3 regions of the Lysinibacillus sp. NPDC097214 genome follow, and region 3 is predicted to be linked to each of the others. Evidence: riboswitches for the same ligand, from Rfam matches in the RefSeq annotation. Region 3 holds a riboswitch; each other region holds the start of a gene.
What was found. Region 3 has a riboswitch for cobalamin ahead of ACQKMI_RS12965 (energy-coupling factor ABC transporter permease). Riboswitches for the same ligand answer to the same signal wherever they lie in the genome.
Positions count from the first base shown of each region.

Region 1: linked by a shared signal. The riboswitch ahead of ACQKMI_RS18635 (ribonucleoside-diphosphate reductase subunit alpha) and the one ahead of ACQKMI_RS12965 (energy-coupling factor ABC transporter permease) in region 3 are both predicted to bind cobalamin.
Region 2: linked by a shared signal. The riboswitch ahead of nikA (nickel ABC transporter substrate-binding protein) and the one ahead of ACQKMI_RS12965 (energy-coupling factor ABC transporter permease) in region 3 are both predicted to bind cobalamin.

Region 1 is NZ_JBNNSS010000009.1:18,773-23,025, reverse strand. It holds gene ACQKMI_RS18640 (ribonucleotide-diphosphate reductase subunit beta) at 1-61, opposite strand, end outside; gene ACQKMI_RS18635 (ribonucleoside-diphosphate reductase subunit alpha) at 75-2,288, opposite strand; cobalamin riboswitch at 2,450-2,639, opposite strand; gene ACQKMI_RS18630 (hypothetical protein) at 2,749-3,432, opposite strand; gene ACQKMI_RS18625 (ECF transporter S component) at 3,429-3,923, opposite strand; gene ACQKMI_RS18620 (bifunctional adenosylcobinamide kinase/adenosylcobinamide-phosphate guanylyltransferase) at 4,240-4,253, opposite strand, start outside.
Region 2 is NZ_JBNNSS010000002.1:269,331-273,583, reverse strand. It holds gene ACQKMI_RS05140 (hypothetical protein) at 1-418, shown strand, start outside; gene ACQKMI_RS05135 (DUF1572 family protein) at 593-1,129, shown strand; cobalamin riboswitch at 1,272-1,465, shown strand; gene nikA (nickel ABC transporter substrate-binding protein) at 1,693-3,312, shown strand; gene nikB (nickel ABC transporter permease) at 3,361-4,253, shown strand, end outside.
Region 3 is NZ_JBNNSS010000005.1:86,187-90,439, forward strand. It holds gene ACQKMI_RS12950 (energy-coupling factor ABC transporter ATP-binding protein) at 59-895, opposite strand; gene cbiQ (cobalt ECF transporter T component CbiQ) at 895-1,665, opposite strand; gene ACQKMI_RS12960 (energy-coupling factor ABC transporter substrate-binding protein) at 1,669-1,941, opposite strand; gene ACQKMI_RS12965 (energy-coupling factor ABC transporter permease) at 1,943-2,689, opposite strand; cobalamin riboswitch at 3,011-3,195, opposite strand; cobalamin riboswitch at 3,618-3,801, shown strand; gene ACQKMI_RS12970 ((2Fe-2S) ferredoxin domain-containing protein) at 3,938-4,253, shown strand, end outside.

The DNA of each region.
Region 1 (4,253 bases), on a different contig from region 3:
TTCCTGTTGAACGGTTTGGCGCTTCCTTATCCATAATTTGTCGTTTTGTAATAGTTGTCATTATTAACTTCCTCCTAGCTTGCGCAAGACTCACATTCTAGCAATTCTACAGACGTTGAGCGTACATAATATGTCGTTTTCACGCCGCTCGCCCAAGCATTCATATGCAATGCTAGTAAATCTTTCGCCTTAATCGTATTTTGAACGTATAAATTAAGTGAAATGCCTTGGTCGATATGACGTGCTCGTGCAGCATTTTGCTTGATTGTCCAATTTTGATCAATGAAATAAGCAGATTTATAATACCAAGTTGTCACAGGTGATAGATCTGGTACTGTTACCGGAATTTTGTAATCCTTCTTCTCCTCTGAATAACTCTTTTGGAAGATAGGATCAATCGTAGCCGTACTGCCCGCTAAAATGGATGTTGATGAGTTCGGTGCAACCGCCATGACATAACCGTTACGCATTCCTTTTTCAGCAACCGCTGCACGTAACTCGTTCCATTTATGACTGTCGTAGCCACGTTTGTCAAAATATGCACCAGTATGCCAATCCGAGCCTTCAAATAGTGGGTATGCCCCTTTTTCACATGCTAAATTGTTTGAAGCACGAATCGTTAAATACGCAATTTGCTCATAAAGCTTGTCCGCAAATTCCACAGCTTCCTCAGACTCCCATTGAATTTCTTTCAAAGCTAATAAATGATGCCAGCCAAATGTTCCAAGCCCAATACCACGGTAGCGTAAGTTTGTACGCTCTGCTTGTTTTACTGGAATTGTATTAAGTGCAATAACGTTATCTAACATACGTACTTGAATCGGGATCAATCGTTCTAAAACACCAGCCGGTACAGCTCTACCTAAATTGATAGATGATAAGTTACATACAACGAAATCTCCAGGCTTGCGACGTGTTACGATGACATCATCTTCTAGGGTAATAGACTCGAATTCAGTCGCAGACATATTTTGGAAAATTTCTGTACACAAGTTCGAACTGTAAATCATCCCTTCATGCTTATTCGGGTTCATGCGATTCACTTCATCTCGATAGAACATAAACGGCACGCCTGTTTCAAGCTGTGAGCGCATAATTCGCTTCATAATATCAATCGCTGGCACGACTTCACGACTTAATAATGGATTCGCGATACATTCCGCATATTTAGTACGGAAAGAGCCATCACCCTTTTTCTCATCGTAGTAATCCTCTAATGAAAAGCCCATAACTTCTCGCACTTCATGTGGATCAAATAAATGCCATTCCCCGCGCTCTTCAACCGTTTCCATAAATAAATCCGGTAAGCATAGTCCTGTGAAAATATCATGGGCACGCAAACGCTCATCCCCATTGTTTAAGCGTAAATCTAAAAACGTAAAGACGTCTTTATGCCAAACATCTAAATAGACAGCAATAGCTCCTTGTCGTTGACCGAGCTGATCGACTGAAACCGCCGTATTATTAAGCTGTTTAATCCATGGTAAAACGCCACTTGATGCGCCTTTAAAGCCTTTAATTGATGAGCCTCGGCTACGAATTTTGCCCATATAAACGCCAATGCCACCGCCGTATTTCGATAATGTAGCGACATCTGTATTCGTGTCATAAATACTTTGTAAACTATCATCTACTGTATCGATAAAGCAGCTAGATAGCTGGCCATGTGTTTTACCTGCATTCGATAAAGTCGGTGTGGCAACAGTCATATATAAACTACTCATTGCCCAGTAAGATTCACGTACTTTTTCTAAACGATTTTCTGTTTCATCTTGCATAAGGGTCATCGCAATGACCATCCAGCGTTCCTGTGGTAGCTCCACTGGTGTTTTCGTGTAATCACGGACTACATAGCGGTCCATTAATGTTTTTAAGCCAATATACGTAAACAATTCATCTCGACTTGATTCTAAATAGGAAGCGAGTTCTTGAAGATCCTGCTCACTATATTTTGTTGTTAAACATTCATGATACAAACCAGCTTCTGTATAGCGTGCTAATTGTTCTGGGAAACCTTTATAAACATCCTGCACTGAAACGCCACGGCGCATTGCAAATTGATCATACAGTTTTTCTAAATAAACTTGAGCTGCGACAAATGTCCAGTAAGGCTCCTCCTCATCAATTAGGCTAAGCGTTTGTAAAATCATCGCATCCGCCCATGCTTCAAATGTCGCATTGTCGTTTTTTCGTAGCCATCGATCCGATAATCTTACAAAACTTTCGAGTTCATCCTCCGTATAACTTTTCTTGAGCTTAGCAATTTGCTGTTCGATTTGAATTGTCATGTATACATTCTCTCCCTTTCTTTCTCCAGCAACACAAAAAGCGATCACGCAACATCTATCGGTTACGTGATCGCTGTAAAATCGGAAATGGAAATGAAGGACATGCACACTAAGAAGTGGACAAATCTCTCGCCTCCACTTCTCAATCCCCGAAGAATGTGTTGCTGTCTTGAACAAGTTGGCAGGTCTCCTGGCTCATGCTTCCTCCAAATGATAGCCTTCCCGTTCTTCACAGTGGCCTTTTCATCATTTGTCAGCACTTACAGTTGCGGGGACAGCTTCGGCCTAAGATGACTCTTTTCCGAATTCCCTTTTAAACCATATTTGGTACCGCTCGTCCAAACTACTATATATTGTGTTTTAACTCCTAAACAAATCTAACATATTGTGTTTACACTTGCAATAGGCGTTTTGCCCCTTAAAATTTTTAAAGTGCTACTTTTTCTCGAAGCAAGCCCGATTACAATGCAGTTTTACGTAGTTTTTCAAAATTTCTAGGAAAATATTTTTGTGCTAGCTGCTCTTTTTCTGAATCAATTCCTAGCAAAACTACTGCACATGGACCAGCCGTTTTCTCAACATCTAATGAACTTTTGATCTGTTGCTCGCCAAAAAGTCGGGTAAATTCTGCTTGTAGACCTTTTGACCCTACTGGCCATACTTGCTGCACGAGCCCCTCTTTCCACGCTTGAAAAATAGGTTCCAGCTGTGCGACATCCTCAGGCTGTCCAAGGATTTCATTGCCTACAAGTGGCAGACCATATGTGTACCAACTTAGCTGCTCATGCTTAGTTGCTATGCGTTTTTGCTGCTCCCCAAGCATCGTGATTGACAAACCTGATTGTAAAGTTGGCATATTAGTCTCTGAACTACCGTCTATTGGTGGACAAAAAAGACCAGCCTCATCAAAAACTTGCTGAATACCTGCAACATAACGAGACCATGCAGCATCCCCTGTAAAATTAGCAAGTAAAATATGCCTTGGTAAAGCATTTGCAGCAAGCTGCTCTAAAAATGTAACACGTGCGGTAAAATATGCCGTAAGTTGATCTGGAGCAGACACAACATCTTGTATCTTTTCGCCAATTGCTGCGGCATTATCTGTTGTCGCAATCAGCTCACCTATTTTCATTGCATTTCTCAATGGACTCGACCTTCCTTACGCACAAACACCTTCGACAGAATTGGCATCACAACCGCAACGATCACTAAATTTATGAGTGTTGCCAGCGGAAGACTAGTCAATGACGTCCAGTAAAATGCCGGACTAATGATAAAGTAAAATGGTAAAGGTGCCACGACACCATTTAATATAAGTGCCACAGGCCATTTCCAGAAATGCATTCCTTTTTTATGCATAACTCCAAAGATCCATACAACGATAAACATTTCCAATGCGATAATTATATGTAGTGGTCCTAGAGGGAAGCCCGTAGTCAAGGCTGAGATAAAATGCCCAATGACTCCCGCAACACCAGCTAATACTGGTGATAAAAATACAACGCTCAAAAATGCAGGTGCAGAGTCAAGCGCTGCAGTTGTAATAAATGCAGGAATTTTAATAACTGCACCTACTGCACAAATTGCTGCTACCATGGCAGTGAGCGTCAATTTCATCAATTTTTGTCGATCCATTCCATTTCCTCTTTCTTTTTATATTTGGCTCGTCAACATATCGTAGGTTGATTTCCGTTCCGGCTGGGCGCTTTGTTGCTGCCGCTTCGCTTTCGCACAGAAAACATTCGCTTCGCTGCAGGGTCTCGGGCCAACACTATGTTGGTCACGAAGGCGTTATCACAGGATGTGATGGTTTTAGCCTTCGTTCCTTTATTGCTGATCCCCGAGGTGTCGCCCAGCCTCCACTCCAATCAACTTATATACATAGCATGTATCTTTGCATTTGTCATCCCCACTTTTGTAAAGAGCCTTACAAATTCTTCAAGTCACTATATTATTTAATTTGTT
Region 2 (4,253 bases), on a different contig from region 3:
GCAAAAGCAATTTCAATTTAGTTATAAAGAAAAGTCTCTCACTGGAGTAGATCGACAATATATTAATTTGACGGTAACAAATGTAGATCATAATCCTGTAAACTATAAAGTTACGGAAGAAAGTCAGGAATTTTTAGGGGAAATCACGAATGTAGGTTTGAACTTTATGAATCCTTTGTATTTTCGTGCGATGACACCAGATAAAGGTTTCGCGTATGTATACTATTATTATGATGAGGCAGACAAGCGTATTTATCAAATGAGTACAAGAGCCAATGAATTTTATACGTATTATAATGGCTATGTATATCAAATAGGCTATCAATTAAATGGTGATCAACAGGAAGTACAAGAAAAAATGATTGCTCTTGCAAGGGAATTTATCCCGCACATAAATTCAGAGAACGCAAAGAAGTAAGGTGGAAGATAAACTGCCTGTAAAAACTCGATTGGTGAGGGTTAGCGATCAGTGGTAAAAAAAAACCCCCAGTGAGTAAGTAATACTTTATTTTTAGCAACAACTAGTTACCAAATTGGCACATCTCATTCTGTTTATATTAAAATAGTAGAAAAGAGGATGGGGGATTCAACAATGACGGTAGCGCAAACGTATTTACATGTTGTCCAAAAAAGATTTAGAAGTGTCAAAGAACAAGGGGATAAAACACTCTCACAACTAGATAACGAACAACTGCATTGGGCTTTTAACGAAGAATCCAACAGCATTGCCGTTATAGTAAAACACGTTAGTGGCAATATGATATCAAGATGGACTGACTTTTTAACGACAGATGGTGAGAAAGCAACGAGAAATCGCGATGAGGAATTTACGTTTAGCCTTCAAACAAAAGAAGAAGTTATGTCAGTATGGGAAAAGGGCTGGCAAGTATTTTTAGATGCTTTACAAAAATTAACGGAAGCTGATTTACAAGGGTTTGTAACGATAAGGGGAGAACAGCTTTCCGTGATAGATGCGATTGAAAGACAAATGTCCCATTATTCACAACATGTCGGTCAGATCGTTTACATCGCTAAGCTAATAAAGGGCTCGGAGTGGCAAACATTAAGTATTCCAAAGGGACAGTCTCAGGAATTTACAAAATCAATGTTAAAAAAACATCAACGATAGAAGTGTAGCCATCGCACTAGTGTGTGATGGCTTTTTTGTGGAATATACATAAATATCTTTGTTTAAAAATCGCAAAACTTTATTATATTCAGAAAATAAAATTGACGTGTATCTTTGAAGCGTGTTATGTTTAATATTCAATTTAATATGGTTCATTACAAGTTTGAGTGAAAAAACTTTTTCACTTAATTTAAAGGAAAATGGGTGTAAATCCCATGCTGTCCCGCAGCTGTAAATGAGGAGTTTTGTTTCAAATACCACTGAGTAAGTACTTGGGAAGGTGAAGCAAAATGAAGATTCATAAGCCAGAATGCCTGCTTGTAGTAAGATTCATTGTAGATCTACGAAAGATAGGGAGATGGATGGAAGGCTTTTATTAATGAGTTTTTCTATCCTTATTCACGTGGAATAAGGATTTTTTTTATGCATTTTTCTAATTTTAGTAATTTATATCAAAGTGAGGTGAAAACAAAGAGCTACTTTGAGTTTCAAGTTAGAAGTTTGGTAGAGAAACATATATAGTTCAATTTTCTAACACCCAAGAATAGACAGGAGCAATCATAATGATATTTTTTAAAAAATTAGTACCTTTCATTCTACTACTGATGTTAACCATTATAGCAGGCTGTTCAAACTCGAGTGAAGGTAATGAAAGTAAAACTTCTAACAAAAATAATAACGAAGGAAAAATGATAACAATCGGCTGGCCATTAGATATAGGGCCTTTAAATCCGCATACTTATTTACCAAACCAGATGACTGCGCAAGCAATGGTATATGAATCATTGGTAGAATATAACGATGACGGGACAATATCGCCGAAATTAGCGGAGAGCTGGGAAATTTCTGACGATAAAACAGCTTACATATTTCATCTTAGACAAGATGTAAAATACTCTGATGGGACAGCTTTTAATGCAGATAATGTTATTCGAAATTTTAATGCAGTTTTAGCAGATCGTGATACACACTCCTGGATGGGGATGGTGAATCATATTGTTAATGTTGTGAAAGAAGATGACTATACAATTCGTCTACAATTAGATGCGCCCTATTATCCTGTGTTAAATGAACTTGCTTTTGTGCGACCATTTCGCTTTTTAGGGGAAAACGGATTCCCTGAGGGAGATACAACTAACAAGGGTATTAAAGCACCGGTTGGAACAGGTCCATGGGTATTAACCGAATATAAAAAAGATCAGTATGCACTTTTTAGCCGCAACGAACATTATTGGGGTGAAAAGCCACTGGTAGACAAAGTGAAAGTGAAAATTATACCAGATTCAGAATCTATTTCACTGGCATTTGAAAATGAAGAATTAGACTTAATTTATGGTCGTGGCATTATTAGCTTAGATAACCACACTTTCTTAAAAGACAGCGGTCAATACAAAACGGCAGTATCTGAACCTTTATCTACACGTGCATTACTTTTGAATACACAATCTGGTCCTTTAGCAGAGTTAAAAGTACGTCAGGCTTTTCAATACGCTGTTAATAAAGAACAAATGGTTGAAAGTATTACCCATGGTACAGAAAAAGTTGCCAATACGCTGTTTTGGGATGCTATTCCATATGCCAACATTGAGTTAAAACCAATACTATTTAATCCAGAAAAAGCCGAACAGTTATTAGATGAAGCAGGTTGGACATTAAAAAATGGTGATAAAATTCGTTCCAAAAATGGGCAATCTCTTACATTAGATTTAATCTATATTGCCACAGACGCTATCCAAAAACCAATGGCAGAATTAATGCAAGGGGAATTAGCAAAAATTGGCGTTCAATTAAACCTTGAAGGCGCTGATGTAATGGTAGGGCTCCAAAAATTAATGGATAATCAAGTAGATATTAATTTCTGGCGCACAAACGGTCCACCAACAGATCCACACAGCTTCGCAAACGAATCAGCAACACCGAATGCAAATGGCGTTTATGAAGCGAAATTAGGCCTAGAAAATGCAGCACAAATTGATGACAAAATCCATCAATTATTAATTGGGACAGATGAAGCGGAACGTGTGCAATTGTATAAAGATATTTTAACAATGTTCCATGACCAAGCATTATTCTATCCAATTTCATATGAAACGAATAACGTTATTTACCATAAATATTTGAAAGATTTTAACCCCCGTGCATCTGAATATGATATTCCTTATGCTCAAATGGATTTAAAGTAAGAGAATGAAAAGAGAGTGGGTCTACTATGACTCCTCTCTTTTTGCACTATGAAGACTTGGGAAGTGATGAAAGAAATGTACGAATCAACTTGGCTTTTTTGTCTAAAAAGAGTGATTACATTACCATTTGTTTTACTAGGGGTTTCAATAATGAACTTTTTATTTATTCGTTTTGTCCCAGTAGAGCCAGCGGAGGTCATACTTAGACAGTCAGGAGTCGCCCCGACAGCAGAAGCAATACAGGCGCTACGATCGGAATTAGGCACTGATCAATCTTTGTCTATTCAATATTTTATATGGCTAAAAGGTGTGTTGCACTTTGATTTTGGTACATCATTTGTGAGTAAATTACCCGTTGCTCAAGAAATAGTAGAAAAACTACCGGCAACTTTTGAATTGGCCCTAGCTGCATTTGTATGTATTCTTTGCTTTAGTATTCCTCTTGGTATTATAAGTGCTCTTTATAAAAATTCCGTATTCGATCGGATTGTAGGCTTATTATCTATTATTAGTGTATCCATCCCAACTTTTTGGGTAGGATTTTTTCTTCTATACTTACTTAGTTTGAAGCTGGGCATTTTCCCGACCAATGGTAAAGGGACTATTTTACATATAGTTTTACCAGCCGTATCTTTGGCATTACCAACTATTGGGTTGTTTATTCAGTCCATTCGTACAAACGTCATAGAAGAATTACAAAAACATTATGTTCAGTATGCACATTTACGGGGCTTAAAACAATCTGTTATTCTCAGTCGACATGTCTTCAAAAATGCTGCTATTCCACTAACGACGATGCTTGGTATGACACTTGGGAATCTATTAGGTGGGGCAGTTATTGTCGAGCAGGTATTTAGCTGGCCTGGTTTAGGTCGCTACTTAATAGAATCAATTATTAATAGGGATTATCCAGTTGTGCAATGTTATGTTTTAATAATTGC
Region 3 (4,253 bases):
TGGAGTAGGAGAGGCGAGTGTATTAGCCGCGATAAATTCCAACTATGGACAAATTGTCTTATAACTGCTCAATCAGTCTGTATAAATCTTCCTTAGAACGAGGTATTTTACTATTATTCTCAAATAGTTTTTTATTTTGTAATGCAATGGCCACTTCGAAGACCCATGGGCGTTCAAGATGGGCTCTTTCGAGCAAATCCTCTTGAAAGAACAGTTCAACGGGATCCCCATTATAAATAATTCTCCCAGCTTCCATGACGATTATTTGATCTGCCCATTCATAGGCTAATGGGATATCGTGCGTCGCTAGTAAAATGCTTCGTTCACCGTTTTCTAACGTAGCTAAATAGTGTAAAACTTGTGCACTATAATAATTATCTAGTCCAGCTGTTGGTTCATCTAATAATAAAACGGATGGTTCCATTGCAAGTACTCCTGCCATTGCGACACGTTTTTTCTGTCCAACACTTAAAAAATGTATCGGCTTATCGAGCAATGCTTCAACTTCGGTTTGAGCGATAGCCCACGCAATTTTTTCTTCGATTTTTTCAGTTGTCCAGCCAAGATTTAGAGGTCCAAATGAAATATCTTGCTTAACAGTGCCAGAAAAAAGCTGGTTGTCTGCATCCTGAAAAACAATACCAACCTGTTGACGTAAGTCTTTTAATGCCTTTCTACTATAGTTAAGTGCTGTGCCTTGAAAGGTTATACTTCCAGCTGTAGGCTTCAAAATTCCATTTAAATGCTGGAATAACGTTGATTTTCCAGCTCCATTATGACCAAGTAAAGCAACTTTTTTTCCCTTTGGAATCTGAAGGGTAATGTCTGTTAAAGCATGCGTTCCGTCTGCATACGCATAAGATAAATGTGTTAATTCAAAGTATAAGTCTGTCATTAGAAAAAACCTCCATAAATGATGAGGAGTATAAAAATCGCAGCAATACCTAACCAATTTTTCGTGTTATAGCTGGCCTTTTCCTGCCAATAAACGGTTTCGCCACCACGTGCTTCCATCGCGTTGGTTAGCTCACGACTTCGTTGGAACATCTCGACAAATAAAGCAGCAATCAGCATTGAGACCGAGCGAAGCCACTGCATAGGGGAGCTGTATCCTAGACGTGCCTGCTGCGCAAGATGAATTTTTTGCATACTGTCTAAAAAGATAAAAATAAAACGATACGTTAGTTCTAGTAGCTCTACGAATAAAATGGGCAGTCGCCATTGTCGCAAGACGTAACAAATAGATTGGACTGATGTTGTGAGAATTAAAAAGTACAAACAGCTAATGCTACCAAGGACGATGAAAAAAAGCTGTTGCGCTGTCGCTAAGCTCGCACTGCCAACAAATATTGTCCAATGATGAAGGGAAAATGACCAAATAGTTGAAGGTAGCGTACTTGTTGCTGGCGCTATAGAAATTAAAATGGATACTAGACTCGATAGTAAAAAAAATCCAGGTAGCAATAGCAATTTTGCGTAATATTTAGCAGGGATTTTTGCACCTAAAATGATAAAAGCACTCATCACAATAAATGTAATGAGTGAAATTCGTTCATCTCTTATGATAAGCGACAATAGAAGAAGCCCAAGGGATAACGTCATTTTTTCTAGCGGATGAACAGACGCTAGTTTATTCATATAAGCATACTTATCAATGAGTAACATCGCTTAACCCTCTTTATGTTTACCGCGCATTAAGCCGATGAAATAGCCGATAAATCCGGCTCCAATAGCAGCTTGTAGTGCAAATAATAAACTTTCAATTTCACCACTTGGTGGCTCCCATAAACTTTCAAACCATGGCTCGTAGCTAGCATCTATTTCACCAATTGCTGCCTCCGCTTCACCATCAGCACCTTCAAAATCTGCGCCTTTTTGAATGAAGAGGGGAATGATTGCTAACAACACAACAACTGCTAAGAGCAATAAATTTTTTTTCATGTTAGTGAGCCTCCTTTGCTGAGAAAACACGTAAAGCCTTTAATTCACTCACATTATATTTTTTCAAGAAGTTCATAACAATCACTGTTAAAATGCCTTCACTAACAGCAAGAGGAATTTGTGTTAATGCAAAAATGCCAGCAAACTTTGTGAATGAAGCCATAAAGCCTCCGACCTCAGAAGGGAAGGCAAGAGCTAATTGTACAGAAGTGACAATATACGTACCTAAGTCACCAAGCATTGCTGCTAAAAAGACTGCTACTGAAAACGACAGTCCCATTTTTTGTGAGCCCTTAAATACATAGTAAGCGATAATAGGGCCCATAATGGCCATGGAAAAGGTGTTTGCTCCTAATGTTGTAAGCCCACCATGTGCCAAAAGTAAAGATTGGAATAATAATACGATTGTCCCGATAACACTCATCGCTAATGGTCCAAAAAGAACTGTCCCAAGTCCAACCCCTGTCGGATGCGAACAACTACCCGTTACAGAAGGGATTTTTAAGGCTGATAGCACAAAGGCAAAGGCACCCGATAGTCCTAATATCATTTTTGTTTCAGGATTTTCATCAATGGTTTTACGAATAGAACGTAATCCTAAAATAATAAAAGGAATCGATACGACCCACCAAAAAATCGCCCATTCGATTGGCAAAAAGCCCTCCATAATATGCATCGCAAATGCACGATCTGGCACGAATAAAAATGCCAATAAGAAATAACTAAGCTTCCAACCTGAGAATTTCAAAAATCTCTCCTCCTCACATTAAAATTTTTCGAATTAGTATGCGAACAAAACCAATTTCGCCTTGGCGTAATTGCGTCCGGATTTTGAATTGTGCATGCACAATTCATTCCTTTCAAAATCCGTGACATCCGCCGGAGGCTTTTTTTCATTCAGTAGGTGTTTTAGCCCAATTGGAACCATATCTGTACTCATCTACCACCTTGAGATGGAGTCTATTCTGAATGAAAAAAAACACTTTTCCGAAATTGGAAAAGTGCATAGCTTAAAAATGCAAATAAAATTCTAATCTGCTCAGCCGCACACCCATCCTCGTAGGTTGAAACGATCACATATTTTTCGGCAGGTCTCCTGGCTTTAGTTCAACGTTTTATAGGCCTTCCCATCCTTTGGACAGTGACATTATCTATAAAACTCCCTAGTACAGTGGCGGGACCGCGCCGGACTTAAACCGGCTTCCCTTTTAAGCGAAATGATGAACAATTCGCACCGAAAAAAGATAAAGTTGTGAGATTTCACGACAAAGTGTAACATGAATTTCCATATATATGCTATACTTTTTTGTGAAAAGATTTTAAATTGAGTGTCTATGTCGAAAATTTAGATAAATAGAATAATAATGTCATATTTTCTATAAAAATTTAATGAAAATGTCACAATTTAAGAAAGAAATATTGAAATTTTAAAAAAATAAGCTATGATAGAAACAGTTTTTAAATTTTAATCACAATCAATTATGCCTCGGCATAATTGCGTCCGGAATCGGCTTTGTGCTTGCACAAAGAACTATTTTCCGATTTCTTGACATCCGCCGGAGGCTTTAACTTCTTTCAGGGGATGTTTGGACACTTGATGAAGAATAACTTAAACTCGCATTCATCTCACCACCATATAGGTGGGAGATTTGCTGAAAGAAGTTAAAACAATAAATTCATATAAAACATCCATAAGTGCTTGAATATTTTCAAGATAATAGGGAAATCGGTGAGAGTCCGATACAGCCCCCGCTACTGTAATAGCTGATGAAATCGCGGATGCCACTAGTGAAAACTAGGAAGGCGCGAAAGTAAAAGGAAGCTTAAGTCAGGAAACCTGCTTATGTGATGATGCATGCAAACTTTTCGGAGGGAGAAGTTGAAGCGAAAGCGAGTACATATCTTTATTCGTTTTTTTTGGCTTCTACAAACCTTTACTCTTCGTCTAGAGTGAAGGTTTTTCTTTTTCCTAAAAGCAAATGAGGGGAGAAAATTTATGACAACTTGGAATTTAGAGGGGATGAAAACACATCTTTTTATATGCAATGGTAGTAGCTGTATGAAAAAAGATGCTGAGGACATTACTCAGGCAATTCGTGATGAAATACAGTTACTGGAACTTGATAAGGAAATACATACGACAAGAACTCGCTGTAACGGCAGGTGTAAGGATGCTTGTGTTGTCATTGCTTATCCTCAGGGGAATTGGTACCGTGTTCCGACAACTGAGCATGGGAGAGCACTTGTACAAGATTTAAATCATGAATCGTTACTAAATGAACATGTCTTTACTTTACGTGAAGGTTCGTTAC